DNA from 4 places in the Kitasatospora sp. NPDC048298 genome. Region 4 is predicted to be linked to each of the others. Evidence: riboswitches for the same ligand, from Rfam matches in the RefSeq annotation. Region 4 holds a riboswitch; each other region holds the start of a gene.
The links. Region 4 has a riboswitch for cyclic di-AMP ahead of ACGF0D_RS12280 (transglycosylase family protein). Riboswitches for the same ligand answer to the same signal wherever they lie in the genome.
Positions count from the first base shown of each region.

Region 1: it holds a riboswitch for cyclic di-AMP, as region 4 does, so the genes downstream of both, ACGF0D_RS10035 (transglycosylase family protein) here and ACGF0D_RS12280 (transglycosylase family protein) in region 4, are expected to answer to the same signal.
Region 2: it holds a riboswitch for cyclic di-AMP, as region 4 does, so the genes downstream of both, ACGF0D_RS33390 (M23 family metallopeptidase) here and ACGF0D_RS12280 (transglycosylase family protein) in region 4, are expected to answer to the same signal.
Region 3: it holds a riboswitch for cyclic di-AMP, as region 4 does, so the genes downstream of both, ACGF0D_RS18805 (peptidoglycan DD-metalloendopeptidase family protein) here and ACGF0D_RS12280 (transglycosylase family protein) in region 4, are expected to answer to the same signal.

Region 1 covers NZ_JBICYZ010000009.1:7,674-10,972, forward strand. The annotation lists gene eno (phosphopyruvate hydratase) at 1-661, opposite strand, end outside; gene ACGF0D_RS10035 (transglycosylase family protein) at 1,002-1,907, opposite strand; cyclic di-AMP (ydaO/yuaA leader) riboswitch at 1,913-2,079, opposite strand; gene ACGF0D_RS10040 (cytochrome P450) at 2,300-3,299, opposite strand, start outside.
Region 2 covers NZ_JBICYZ010000061.1:30,229-33,527, forward strand. The annotation lists gene ACGF0D_RS33380 (alpha/beta fold hydrolase) at 1-453, opposite strand, end outside; gene ACGF0D_RS33385 (YiaA/YiaB family inner membrane protein) at 597-887, opposite strand; cyclic di-AMP (ydaO/yuaA leader) riboswitch at 1,083-1,241, shown strand; gene ACGF0D_RS33390 (M23 family metallopeptidase) at 1,254-2,102, shown strand; gene ACGF0D_RS33395 (hypothetical protein) at 2,163-3,038, opposite strand; gene ACGF0D_RS33400 (GNAT family N-acetyltransferase) at 3,081-3,299, shown strand, end outside.
Region 3 covers NZ_JBICYZ010000023.1:38,265-41,563, reverse strand. The annotation lists gene ACGF0D_RS18805 (peptidoglycan DD-metalloendopeptidase family protein) at 286-1,281, opposite strand; cyclic di-AMP (ydaO/yuaA leader) riboswitch at 1,284-1,421, opposite strand; gene ACGF0D_RS18800 (MFS transporter) at 1,775-3,299, shown strand, end outside.
Region 4 covers NZ_JBICYZ010000011.1:165,252-168,550, forward strand. The annotation lists gene ACGF0D_RS12270 (LacI family DNA-binding transcriptional regulator) at 1-48, shown strand, start outside; gene ACGF0D_RS12275 (hypothetical protein) at 146-346, opposite strand; gene ACGF0D_RS12280 (transglycosylase family protein) at 590-1,894, opposite strand; cyclic di-AMP (ydaO/yuaA leader) riboswitch at 1,881-2,042, opposite strand; gene ACGF0D_RS12285 (sirohydrochlorin chelatase) at 2,546-3,299, opposite strand, start outside.

The DNA of each region.
Region 1 (3,299 bases), on a different contig from region 4:
GGTCCAGGGCCTCGCGGTTGGAGTCCAGGTTCGGGGCGAAGCCGCCCTCGTCGCCCAGACCGGTGGACAGGCCGCGCTCCTTCAGCACGCCCTTGAGCGTGTGGTAGACCTCGACGCCCCAGCGGACGGCCTCGGAGAAGGACTCCGCGCCGATCGGGGCGATCATGAACTCCTGGATGTCGACGTTGGAGTCGGCGTGCGACCCACCGTTGAGGATGTTCATCATCGGGACGGGCAGGACGTGCGCGTTCGGGCCGCCCAGGTAGCGGAACAGCGGCAGGTCGCTGGCCTCGGAGGCGGCGTGCGCGACGGCCAGCGAGACGCCCAGGATGGCGTTGGCGCCGAGCGAGGACTTGTCCGGGGTGGCGTCCAGGTCCAGCATGGCCTGGTCGATCAGGCGCTGCTCGGTGGCGTCGTAGCCGACCAGCTCCGGGCCGATCTGCTCGATGACGGCCAGGACGGCCTTCTCGACGCCCTTGCCGAAGTAGCGGTTCTTGTCGCCGTCGCGCAGCTCCAGCGCCTCGAAGGCACCGGTGGAGGCACCCGACGGGACGGCGGCACGACCCGTGCTGCCGTCGTCGAGGCCGACCTCGACCTCGACCGTGGGGTTGCCGCGCGAGTCGAGGATCTCACGGGCTACGACGACATCGATGGACGGCACGAGGCATCTCCTTGCGGAAGCAGGGTCCGGTCTGACGGTGGGTGCTGTCAGCAGGACGATTGCGGAGTCGTTACGACCAGAGCCTAACCGCCCGGGCTCCCGGGGCCACGTCCGCCTCGGTCCCGTCTCAGCGTGTGGCCCCACTACCCACCGGTAGTTCACCTGCTTGTCCCAGCTTGTCCCACCGGAGCGGGCGAATGCGGACGAAGGGGACCGGTAGGACCGGTCCCCTTCGGACGGCGGGCGGAGCGACACCGGCGTCGGGTCACGACGGGGGTGACGACGGCGTCGGGTGACGGCCGGGGTGACGACGGCGTCAGGTGACGGCCGGTGCGACGGCTCAGCCGAGGTGCAGCACCTGGCCGGGCATGATCAGGTTCGGGTCGCCGCCGACGGTGGCGTGGTTCTGGTCGTACAGCGCGTGCCAGCCGCCGGACACGCCCTGGGCGGCGGCGATGGTCGACAGGGTGTCCCCGGCGCGGACGGTGTAGTCGTGGCCGGCGGCCTGCGGGGCCTGCTGGGCGGCGAGCAGAGCGTACTGCGGCTGGGCGGCGGCCTGGCCGGCGTACTGCTGGTAGACGCTCTGGTGGCTGGTCCAGTACCAGGCGCCGTTGTTCTGGTACCAGAACACCTTGGCGTCGGCGTCCCAGCCGGCCTTGCCGGAGAAGCCCGGGGTCTGCGGCTGCGCCTGCTGCTGCGGGGCGGCCTGCTGGACCGGCTGCGCGGCGGGCTTCTGGACCGGCTTCTGGGCGGCGGGCTGCTGCGCGGCCGGCTTCTCGGCCGGCTTGGCGGCGGGCTTCGGGGTCTGCTGCTTGGGGGCGGACTGCGGCTTGGCGTCCGAGGAGGTGTCGACCACGGCCGCGGCGCCGCCCTTGGCCAGACCCGCCTTCTGGGAGCAGACCGGCCAGGCGCCCGGCCCCTGCGAGGCCAGCACCTTCTCGGCGACCGAGATCTGCTGGGCCTTGCTGGCCTGGTTGGCCTGCGACGCGTAGGCGGTGCCGCCGTACGCCTTCCAGGTGCTGGAGGTGAACTGGAGGCCGCCGTAGAAGCCGTTGCCGGTGTTGATGCCCCAGTTGCCGCCGCTCTCGCACTGGGCGACGGCGTCCCAGGTGGAGGCCGGGGCGGCGGAGGCGCCGGTGGCGGTGAGGAGCGGCATCGCGAGTCCGACGCCGGCCACACCGGCGACGGCGATGGCCTTCTCGGCCTGGGTGCGACGACGGTGACGGCCAGTTCCAACGAACAGCATGAAGAGGTCCCTCTCCGCACGCCTGCGAGGTGAGCTGTCGGGTTCGGACCGGGAGGTGGCCCGGCCGCCGTGCGCGGAAACGATTCCGCTCGGGCGGCTTCACCCCAAGCCGTGGGAGACGGCAACAAACCTGGTTCCCCCGCCCCTGCCCAGGGTCTGGTCGGTTTCCCGGGCGCGGCGGGCAGGATTCGGCGTTCCGCGCACGAGGTCCGCAGCTGCGAACTCCAGGGAGAGTAGACAGATCATCAGGACAATCACAAGCTCATATCGTCGACATCACACGACAATTACGGCCCGTGTTCGATCGCCTACCAACGGCGGTGTTATGTCCGGATTGATGGGTGTTCACACCCCCGTCGGCGGGCGATCGGCGACGTCCAGTCAGCGTGATCTCAGCAGGTCGGAGGCGTTTGAGAGGCCTGCGAAGGGGTGTACGGAGGGGTATGCGGAGAGCGGCCCTCCGGACTGAATTCCACCGGTAGTTCGCGCAGCCCACGCATGATCAGGCCACCGCGCCAGCGCAGGGCGTCCGGGCTTTCCGCGAGCCGCAGATCGGGCAGCCGGGAAAGCAGCGAGGCCAGCGCCGCACGCCCCTCCAACCGGGCGAGCGGAGCGCCGATGCAGTAGTGGATGCCGTGCCCGAAGCCCAGGTGGGGATTGTCCGCACGGGCCAGGTCCAGGGTGTTCTCGGCGGCGAACCGGGCCGGGTCGCGGTCCGCCGCGGCCAGCACCACCAGCACCGGGTCGCCGACCGGGATGTCCACCCCGCCGATGGTCAGCGGACGGGTCGCGAACCGCCAGGTCGCCAGCTCCACCGGCCCGTCGTAGCGCAGGAGTTCCTCGATCCCGGTCTCCAGCAGCGCGCTCTCCCCGCGCGCCACCGACTCCTGCAGCAGCCGGCGCTGCTCCGGGTTGCGCAGCAGCGCGTACGTGCCGTTGCCGATCAGGTTCACGGTCGTCTCGAAGCCCGCGAACAGGAGGATGAAGGCCATCGCCGCGGCCTCGTTCTCCGTCAGGTGCTCACCGTGGTCACTGGCCCGGATCAGACCGGAGATCAGGTCGTCCCCGAGGTCCGCGCGCTTGCGGTGGATCAGCTCCAGCAGGTACGCCCGCATCCGCTTCACCGCCCGCCCCACGCCGCCGCGCTGGCCGCCGCCTTGCCCCGGCTTCGTGTGTCGCAGCATCATCCCGGCCCAGTCGCGGAAGTCGTCCTGGTCCTCGGCCGGCACCCCGAGCATGTCGCAGATCGCGTAGATGGGGAGCGGGAAGGCGAACTCGTGGATCAGGTCCGCCGAGCCGCGCTGCGCGAAGCCGTCGATCAGCCGGTCGGTGAGCTGCTGCACCCGCGGCTCGAACTCGGCCACCCGGCGCGGCGTGAACGCCTTCGACACC
Region 2 (3,299 bases), on a different contig from region 4:
GAGGGCGGTGCCCATCAGGGCCATGACGCCGCGCATCAGGGCGCCCGGCGGCGGGCTCTCGACGAAGGCGTCGATCAGGACGATCCCGGCGACCCGCTCGGGCGCGTCCCCGGCGGCCTTCACGACCGTCGCCCCGGTGTACGAGTTGCCGGCGAGGACGGCGCGCTCGATGCCGAGGTGGTCGAGCAGTGCGAGGACGTCGTCGGCGATGGCGGCCGGGCCGTAGTCGTCCCAGCTGATCGAGGATTCGCCGAAGCCCCGCAGGTCCATGGTGACGACCCGGTGGCCGGCGGCGACCAGCAGCGGGCGCAGGTGCCGGTACGCGGCCCGGCTGTCGAGCATGCCCGGGAGCAGGACGACGGGGGTGCCGTCGCCCTGCCGGGTGTCGTCGAAGGCGATCCGGCCGCCGGGAACGGTCAGGTACTGGGTGCTCGGGGTGATGGTGCCGTTCACGGGGTCCTCCTCGGGCCGCGGGTGCGGGGCATCGGCGGTACTGCCGATAGCCACAAAGCTAAGGCTAATAGCCTTAGCCGTCAAGCGGTCGGCGGGCCGGGGGAAACGGGCCGAGGGAAGGGGGCACGGTCGGACGGGTGCGGTCAGACCCCTTCCACCTTGAACGGGTCGTGCTCGCTGAGCAGCTTCTCCAGTCGGGCCTGGTCCACCCGGGTGACCATCTCGCTGGACTCCTGCCGGTCCCGGACCACCTTCGCCAGCGTGAACGCGGAGGTGACGGTGTAGAGGAGGCCGATCCCGAGGAAGGCCCGGGTCCACCCGCCGACCGGCAGGTAGGCGATCCCGGCGGCGAGGGCGATGCCCGACAGGGCGAAGGAGAGGATGGCCTGGATGTGGTACGCGGCCGTGGTGCGGGTCTGCATCGGTGCGCTCATGGCGTCAGGATGCGGCCGCCCGGCAGGGCCGCACATGAGTAGGGGTACTCAGATGGGGCCGTGCGTGGGGGGCCGTTCGTTGACGTCCGTTCACCTGCCATCGGGCGGCCCGAAACGGATGGCTTGGAATCAGAGCCTCCTAGGATTAACGTTTGATAACGCAGCGCGGTTGTCAACGCCGTACCCAGACGGCACCGTGCGCCGTCGCCTAATCCCGCCGACCCGCCCCCGGGCAGGTCAGGGAGCCGGGGAACCACGTTCCTTGGGGTGAATCGGCGGGGCTCCGGCCCGGCCGTAGGAGACCTTCCTGCTCCGAACCCGTCAGCTAACCCGGTAGGCGCGAAGGAAGGAAAGGAGCGCGCCTCCGTGGCGTCGACGCACACCCCGGCACACCCGGCCGGCCCCGCAGCCGGTACCCAGCTCCTCGACCACCCCGGCCCGGACGGCCCCGAGGCCTTCGGCCCGGAGGCGTTCGCCGCGGAGGCCGACACCAACCGCCACCGGATGCCGCGTCAGACCCGCGGGGCCTCCCCGCTGCTCGGCGTCACCGCCGTCGCCGCCACGCTGGGCGCCACCGGCTTCGCCTCGGCGACCCCGGCCGCAGCCCCCGCCGTCGAGGTCCCGGACGAGACCCCGGTCGCCCTCGCCGCCGACCCCGGCCTCGCGCTCGCCGCCCGCATCCAGCACCAGGCCGACAGCCAGCGCACCGCCGCCGAGGAGACCGCCCGGCTGCAGGCCGCCCAGGAGGCGGAGGCCAAGGCCGCCGCCAAGGAGGCGGAGGCCAAGCGCGCCGCCGAGGAGGCCGAGCGGGCCAAGGCCGCCGCCCTCACCCTCCCGGTGGACGACTACCGGCTCTCCGCCCACTACGGCCAGAGCGCCCGCTACTGGGCGAACCTGCACACCGGCCTGGACTTCGCCGCCGACACCGGCACCCCCGTCCACGCGCTCGGCCAGGGCACCATCACCTCGGCCGGCTGGGCCGGCTCGTACGGCTACCGGATCGTCGAGACCCTGCCCGACGGCACCGAGATCTGGTACTGCCACCTCTCCTCGATCACCAAGGGCTCCGGCAACGTCGCCGCCGGCCAGCAGATCGGCAAGGTCGGCGCGACCGGCAACGTCACCGGCCCCCACCTGCACATGGAGGTCCGCCCCGGTGGCGGCGCCCCGGTCGACCCGGAGCCCTGGCTCCAGCAGCGCGGCCTCAACCCCTGACACACGCGCACCGACGCACCCGCGGGAGGCCCCCGGGCCGGGGGCCTCCCGCGCCGCGTCTCACTCCTCGACGGGCAGCTGCGCCAGGTACGCGTCGATCTCCTCCGGGCCCGGCTCCGGCGCCAGCTCCGGGAACTCCGTCACCAGCAGCCGCGGCAGCCCCGGCACCGTCCAGTCGCCGAACAGGTCGAGCGCCGCGTCCACCGCCGCCTCCTCGAACCTCCCGAAGTCCCCGGTCAGCTCGTCCGGCATCGGCCGTCCCAGCGCGGTCAGCTGCGCCAGGTTGCGGTAGCTGCGCCGCATCAGGCCCTGCTCCAGCAGCCGACGCGCGCCGTCCGTGGCCATGCCCACCGAGAGCACCCGGGCCGGGCCCCAGCCCCGCTCGTCCGGCTCGTCCAGCCAGCCGGCCGACGCCAGCGCCTCGAACGCCGCCAGCCGCTCCTCCTCGGTGAACTCCCCGAAGCCGGCCAGCCACTCCCGCACCGCCTCCGGGTCCGTGACGTCCGCCCCGTGCGCGTGCAGCAGCAGCGCGTACAGCCGGGGCCAGGTCACCAGGTCGGCGCGGCGCAGCAGCCCGGTCGCGACCTCGCCCTGCCACTCGGCCTCCTCGTGCAGCCGCTCCTGGCGCTTGGCGTTCAGCCGGCGGGCCGCCCGCTGGTGGTCGACCAGCAGCCGGACGGCGTCGCCGTAGGCGAGCGGGTCCTCCTCGGGCGCGGGTTGGACGTACAGGTGGAGCCGCTCGTGGAGCAGGTGCTCCACCGCGTCGGAGGTCAGTTCGGGCCAGCCGTCGTGCATCCTGCCCTCGCCCAGCTCCAGCAGCGCCAGCACCGCGCGCAGCGGCCCCTCGGCCACCGGCGCGCGGCCCTGCTCGGCCGCCCAGGCGAGCAGGTCGGCGGCCTTGGTGCGCGGGGCGAGCCGCAGGTCTTCGTCGTTCATAGTCCGAACGGTAGCCGCCGGGCGGGGATAGGGTCGGCAGCCATGGTCCCCGTACGACTCACCGGCCCGCGACTGGCCGTCCGCGAGTACCACCACACCGAGGGCGACGTGGACGCGCTGCACGCGCTGTTCGGCGACCCGGAGGTCACCCGGTACCTGCCCTTCGGGCCGAGCGACCGGGAGGACTGCGCCGACCAGGTCGAGCTCTACCTGGAGGAGGCGATGGCCGAGGAGCGGGACACCTACCGGCTCGCCGTCACC
Region 3 (3,299 bases), on a different contig from region 4:
CGGCCACCCGGCGATGCTCCCGAACCCCTCCGTGACACCGGAGTTGACGCCGCGTTCGACCCGTCCGAACGAACCCGGGAACAGCCGGGCGGCGCGGAAACGGCAGTGGCCGGCCCGGCCGCACGAGGAGTCCTCGTACGGCCGGGCCGGCCTGGGCGTGTCCCGCGCCCATGTCCGCCGTGCGGCGATCACCCGGTCGAGCGGTCACCCGACATGACCATCCCGGAGGATCGTTTCGCCCCGCAGCGACGGTGGTTCCGGAAACCCTCGGAGTTCAGCCGTGGGTCAGAGCGCGACGCCGTGCGCGCGCAGGTAGGCGACCGGGTTGATGTCCGAGCCGTACTCCGAGCCGTTGCGGATCTCGAAGTGCAGGTGCGGGCCGGTCACGTTGCCGGTGGCGCCGGAGAGGCCGATCTGCTGGCCGACGGTGACGGCCTGACCGATCCTCACACCGATCGAGGAGAGGTGCGCGTACTCGGCGTAGTGGCCGTCGGCGAGCTTGATCTCGACCTCGTTGCCGTAGGCGCCGCCGTTGCCGGCCTTGACCACGACACCGTTGGCGATGGCGCGCAGCGGGGTGCCGGTGGAGGCGACGAAGTCCTGGCCGGTGTGGTGGCCGGAGGCCCACATCGAGCCGGCCACGCCGTAGGCGGTGCCGAGCCTCGGGTTGGCCAGCGGGGCGACGAAGCCGGAGGTGGCGGCGGCGACCGGAGTGGCGGTCACGGCCTGGGCCGGGGTGGCGACCTGCAGCTGGGTCTGCAGCTGCGCGGACGGCTTGGCGACCTCGGTCCGCACCTGAACCTGGTCCTGCGCCTTGGCGGCCTGGGTCGCGGGAGCGGCCGGGGCGGCCGGGGCGGCGGGCTTCGCCGGAGCGGAGTCGGCCGACGGCGCGACGGCGTGGCCCGGCAGCGCGAGCTGCTGGCCGGCGAAGATCAGGTTCGGGTTGGCACCGACGACCGAGCGGTTCCGCTCGTACAGCGCGTGCCAGCCGCCCTCGACGTTCTTGACCTCGGCGATCTTGGACAGGGTGTCACCGCTGACGACGCGGTAGCTCTCCTGCGCGGCCCGGGCGGCCGGAGCGGTGGCCGGAGCAGCGGCCGGAGCGGCCGACTCGGCGCCGGCGGAGGCGGCGGCCTGCGCGACCGGCGCGGCCGGAGCGGTGTGGGCCTGGGCACTCATCGCGGTGACGAGCGGGAGGGCGAAGGAGACACCGGTGACGGCGGTGGCGATGCCGATGCGGGCGGCGCGGGGCAGGGCGATACGACGAGCCTGAGCAGGCATGGAAGTTTCCTCTCCGACGCCTGCGAGGTGAGCTGTCGGGTTCGGGCTGGAGTTGCCCGGCCGCATGCGCGGCTTCACCCCTAGCCGGTCCTGGACGCCCGCGCCCTGAGGCGCGAACTCCGGTCCGGCGACTTACCTGTGGGTCCCCCGCTCCTGCCGTACAGAGTTCGTTTCGAACCACCGGGCAGCGGCAGGACTCGGCGTTCCACCCGGCGGATCCGTCCGGACTGGCCGGGCGGTCGCTGAACTAAAACCCATCCGTTCGGGTGAAGCAATGTCGATCTTTGAAAGCGCAACCATTCCCCCTCCCCCGGTGACCCTCCGCAGGCCGGAGCCCACGATCCGTACACAATCCATTCACCCCCCGCCACTGATCCACGACCCTGCGCCGAGATCCGCGACGCTGCGCAGCCGCCTACTCACACCCCGCCCACCGTCAACACACCCACCGGTGACCCTTGTCACGTGCGCCCCGGCAGCGCAGGATTCGCCCGTGGCCACCTCAGAGGCCGGCACCCTGCGCCTGAGCACCGCGCAGGGCCGCTGGGTACTACTGGCGACGGTGCTCGGCTCCAGCATGGCGATGCTCGACGGCACCGTGGTGAACGTCGCCCTGCCCCGGATCGGCGCCGACCTCGGCGCCTCCCTCGCGTCCCTGCAATGGACCCTGAACGCCTATCTGCTCACCCTGGCGGGCCTGATCCTGCTCGGCGGCGCACTGGGCGACCGCTACGGGCGGCGCAAGGTCTTCCTGATCGGCGTGGTCTGGTTCGCCATCGCCTCCGCCGCCTGCGCCGCCGCACCGAACATCCACGTGCTGATCGCCGCCCGCGCCGTCCAGGGCATCGGCGGAGCACTGCTCACCCCCGGCTCGCTCGCCATGCTCCAGGCCGTCTTCCACCCTGACGACCGCTCGGCGGCGGTCGGCCTCTGGTCCGGCCTGGGCGGGGTGTCGGCCGCGGTCGGCCCGTTCCTCGGCGGCTGGCTGGTGGACGGACCCGGCTGGCGCTGGATCTTCCTGCTGAACCTGCCGCTCGCCGCCGCCGTGATCGCCGTCGCCACCCGGTCGGTGCCGGAGAGCCGGGACAAGGACGCCTCCGGCCGCTTCGACGTGCTCGGCGCCGTGCTCGCCGCCCTCGCCCTCGGCGCGATCACCTATGCGCTGACCGCGGCCGGCGAGGGCCTGTCCCCCACCGTCTGGGTCAGCGGGGTGATCGGGGTGGCGCTCGGCGTCGCCTTCGTGGCCGTCGAGCGCCGCGCACCCGAACCAATGCTGCCGCTCGGCCTCTTCTCCTCCCGGCTGTTCACCGCGGTGAACCTGGTCACCCTGTGCGTGTACGCGGCGTTCAGCGGCGTCTTCTTCCTGCTGGTGGTGCAGCTCCAGATCGTGTCCGGGTTCTCGCCGCTGGTCTCGGGCTTCGCCCTGGTGCCGATCACCGTGCTGATGCTGCTGCTGTCCGCCCGTGCCGGGCGCCTCGGCAAGCGGATCGGCCCGCGCATCCCGCTCACCGTCGGCCCGATGCTGTGCGCCGCCGGGGTGCTGCTGATGCTGCGCATCGGCCCGGACTCCTCGTACTGGGTGGACGTGCTGCCCGCCGTCACGGTGCTGGGCTGCGGCATGACGCTGCTGGTCGCACCGCTGACGGCGACCGTGCTGGCCGCCGTCGAGGTCCGCCACGCGGGCATCGCCAGCGGGGTCAACAACGCCGCCGCCCGCGCGGCCGGCCTGCTCGCGGTGGCCGCCCTGCCGGCGCTGGCCGGGCTGAGCGGCGACGCCTACCGGGTGCCCTCCTCGGTCGACGCCGCCTTCCACACCGCCATGCTGATCTGCGCGGGCCTGCTGGTCGCCGGCGGGCTGATCGCCTCCGCGACCGTACGGGGCAACGTGCTCGCCCCCGAGGAGCAGCCGGTGGCCGAGCCGAACTGCGACTGGCCGTGCGGGCCCACCGCCCCGCCGCTCGACCCGGGCCACGTCCCCGTGACGCGCGAGGGCCCCGCCACCGGTCCGGCGGCGGGGC
Region 4 (3,299 bases):
CAGCCGGAGCTGGTGATGCGCGGGTCCACGGGGGCCTGCGCGCGCTGAATCCCGGCGGCCGCGGCCGACGCGCGGGCCCCGGAGGGCGGTTGCCCTCCGGGGCCCTTCGGCGTGCGCGCGGCCGGTCGTGGCGGCCGTCGGGTGGTCAGCCCTCCTGGGTGGTCGGCCGGTCGGCGGTCAGACGGTGCCCGTCGGCCGCGTCGCCGGTCCGGGTCTCGGTGCGGCGGCCGCGGGCCAGGTAGTCGCGCAGGACCAGTTCGACGGCGTCCTGGGGGTTCTTGGTGCCGGAGAGCATCATCACGTCGATCGCGAGGTTCGCGTCGAGGGTGACGGTGACCTGGGCCATGTGGACTCCTCCTCGGGTGTCCTCGGGTGCAGAGCAGCAGCATGCCCGTTGGAGCGGGGATCCACCACGGGGATACGGCCGGAGGTACGCCGGAACCCCCGGGGGGAGCGACCAGACTCTCCCCGGGGGCGTGGGTGGTCAGCGTTCGGGCGACAGCTGACAGATGATGAAATCTGTTACCTGTTACCTGTTACCTGTTACCTGTCAGCTGAAGCCCGTCGGCTGTCCGACTGCGCGCCGTACTCAGACCCGGCCGGCGAAGTCCGGGGCCCAGTTGGCGATGCTCTGCTCGCGGACGCCCGAGCTCGGGTTGGCGGCCTCGACGTACTTGCCGTTGCCGACGTAGATCGCGACGTGGTAGACGCCGGAGTCCTTGCCGTTGTTGGACCAGAACAGCAGGTCGCCCGGCTGGAGGCTGTCCAGCGAGACGTGGGTGCTGGCGGCGGCCTGGTCCGCGGCGACGCGCGGGACGGAGACGCCCGCAGCGCGCAGCGCGGCCTGGGTCAGGCCGGAGCAGTCCCAGCCGCCGTTGCCGGTGCCGCCGTAGACGTACGCCTGACCGACCTTCGACTCGGCGAAGGCGACCGCGGCGGCCATGCTGCCGGTGGCGGCCGGAGCCTGGGTCTGGGCCTGCGGCGCGGGCTTGGTGGCCGGCTTGGCGGCCGGGGCCGGGGTCTGCGCGGTCGGCTGGGCGTTCACGGCACCGCCGTTCGCGGACTGGCCGGACTTCTGGGAGCGGTCCGACCCGGTGGAGTCCGAGCCGTTCGCACCGCCGAAGGACAGCTGCTGGCCCGGGTAGATGGTGTCCGGGCCCTCGGTCAGGGTGCCGCGGTTGAGCTCGTACAGCCGCTGCCAGCCGCCCTGCACGTTGTGCTGGTCGGCGATCGAGGACAGCCAGTCGCCCTCGACCACGGTGTAGTCGCCGTCCTGGGCCTGCTGCTGACGCTTCTGGACCCAGTCGCCGCGGTTGCCGGAGGCGATGGAGCCCGCGGTGGCCTGCGCGCCGTCCTGGGCGGGCGCGGCGGGCTTCGTGGCGGGGGCCTGGGGCTTCGCGGCCGGAGCGGCCGGCTTGGCGCTCTGGACGGGCGCGGCGGGCTTGGAAGCGGTCGAGCCCGTGGTCGAGCCCGCCGAGGTGTCGACGGCGGCCGGGGTGCCGCCCTTGGTCAGGCCGGCCTTGACGGAGCAGACGGGCCAGGCACCCGGGCCCTGCGAGGCGAGGACCTTCTCGGCGATCGCGATCTGCTGGTCCTTGGTGGCCAGGTCGGCGCGCGCCGCGTAGGCGGTGCCGCCGAAGGCGGACCAGGTGCTGGAGGTGAACTGGAGGCCGCCGTAGAAGCCGTTGCCGGTGTTGATGCTCCAGTTGCCGCCGCTCTCGCACTGGGCGACCTTGTCCCAGGTGGCGACGGAGGCGGCCGAGGCGGTGCCCGAGGTGAGGCAGGGGACGGTGAGGCCGACGCCCGCGACGCCGAGGGCGGCGATCACGCGGCGGGTGCGGCTGGGCAGGCTGGTGCCGTTGGTGGGCAGCATGAAGACGGAGTCCTCTCCCACGCCTGCGAGGTGAGCTGTCGGATTCGGGCTGGAGTTGCCCGGCCGCGCTGGTGGGCGCGGCTTCACCCCTAGCCCTGGACCGTTCCGGAGACCGGTCCGGGGCGACTTACCTGTGGGTCCCCCGCTCCTGCCGTGGTGCGTTTTCGCGCTGCCAGGACATCCGACGGCAGGACTCGGCGTCGCGGATGAACCGGGTTCGTGTGGTCACGAACGGGGAGCACGTTAATCAGACTCAAGTTCAAACTGCAAACCACTGTGATGTGCATCACGGTTTAGTGGGAACTGCCAAAATTGCTGCCACCCATGATCGCAAATGATCGTTTTCGGGCAATGTCGTTGCTGAAGTCGACAACTGGCTCCACCTCAGGGCTGACGTGACGGCGCGTCGAGTCGCGGAGTCGGCGCACCCTGACGGTGGGGGAGTGGTCGCGATTCGAATGCCTGGCCCCGCGCTCCCTATTCCCTTTCAAATACCGCCAGAACGGACATTCCGCGCCATTGTCGTCCGCATCCCGGCGGGAGGGTGGCACGGGAGGGGCGACCCGGGAGTGACGACGCTCGGGCGGTGGGAGTGGGAGGGGTAAAGCGAAGGGCCCGGAACGCAAGCCGTTCCGGGCCCTTCCGAGCGCGCTGAGCGGCGCGCGGAGTCGACTACTGCCCGGCGGGCGCCTCGGCGGCCGCGTGGGCGCCGCGAGCACCCTCCACGACGCCCTCGGCCTCGGCGGCGGCCGCCGCCTCCGCCTCGGCCCGCGCCAGGTCCTCCGGGGACGGCGTGGGCAGCGCGGCCAGGTACGTGGAGGCGATCAGCTGGCCGACCGACGGGTACGACCCCAGCGGCGCGGCCGACGGGCAGCCGGTCTCCTCGGCGGCGGTGGCGAGCAGCTCGGAGTCCGCCTCCGGGCCGATCACCAGCGGGGCCAGCGCCGGGCGCTGCGAGCCGGTCTCCCTGAGGTGGTTGACGGCCGCGGCCACCGAGCCGGGCACGTCGAGCGCGGCGGCGACGACCGGCACGGCCAGTCGGGCGGCCAGCAGCACGCCGGTGATGCCGGCCGCCGCGGCGGCGTCCTCGCCGCCGACGGTGGTCAGCACCACGCCGTCCGCGGCGGTCGCGATGGCGAACAGCCGGGCGCGGTCGGCCCGGGCCAGCCCGGCCTCGGACAGCCGGACGTGCACGGCCTCGGCCAGCAGCGGGTGCGGGCCCAGCGGGTCGGTGACGGGCGCGCCGTACTCGGCGGCGAGCGCGTGAAGCTCGGTCAGGAAGGTGTGCGGGCCGGGCACCAGCGGCACCAGGACGGGCATCGGCAGCCCGGCCTCGGCGGCCAGGGTCAGCAGCTCGGCCACGGTGCGGTCCTCGCCGTCCGCGCCCTCGGTGCCGTCACCCGGGAGGTAGCCGACCGCGGTCTGG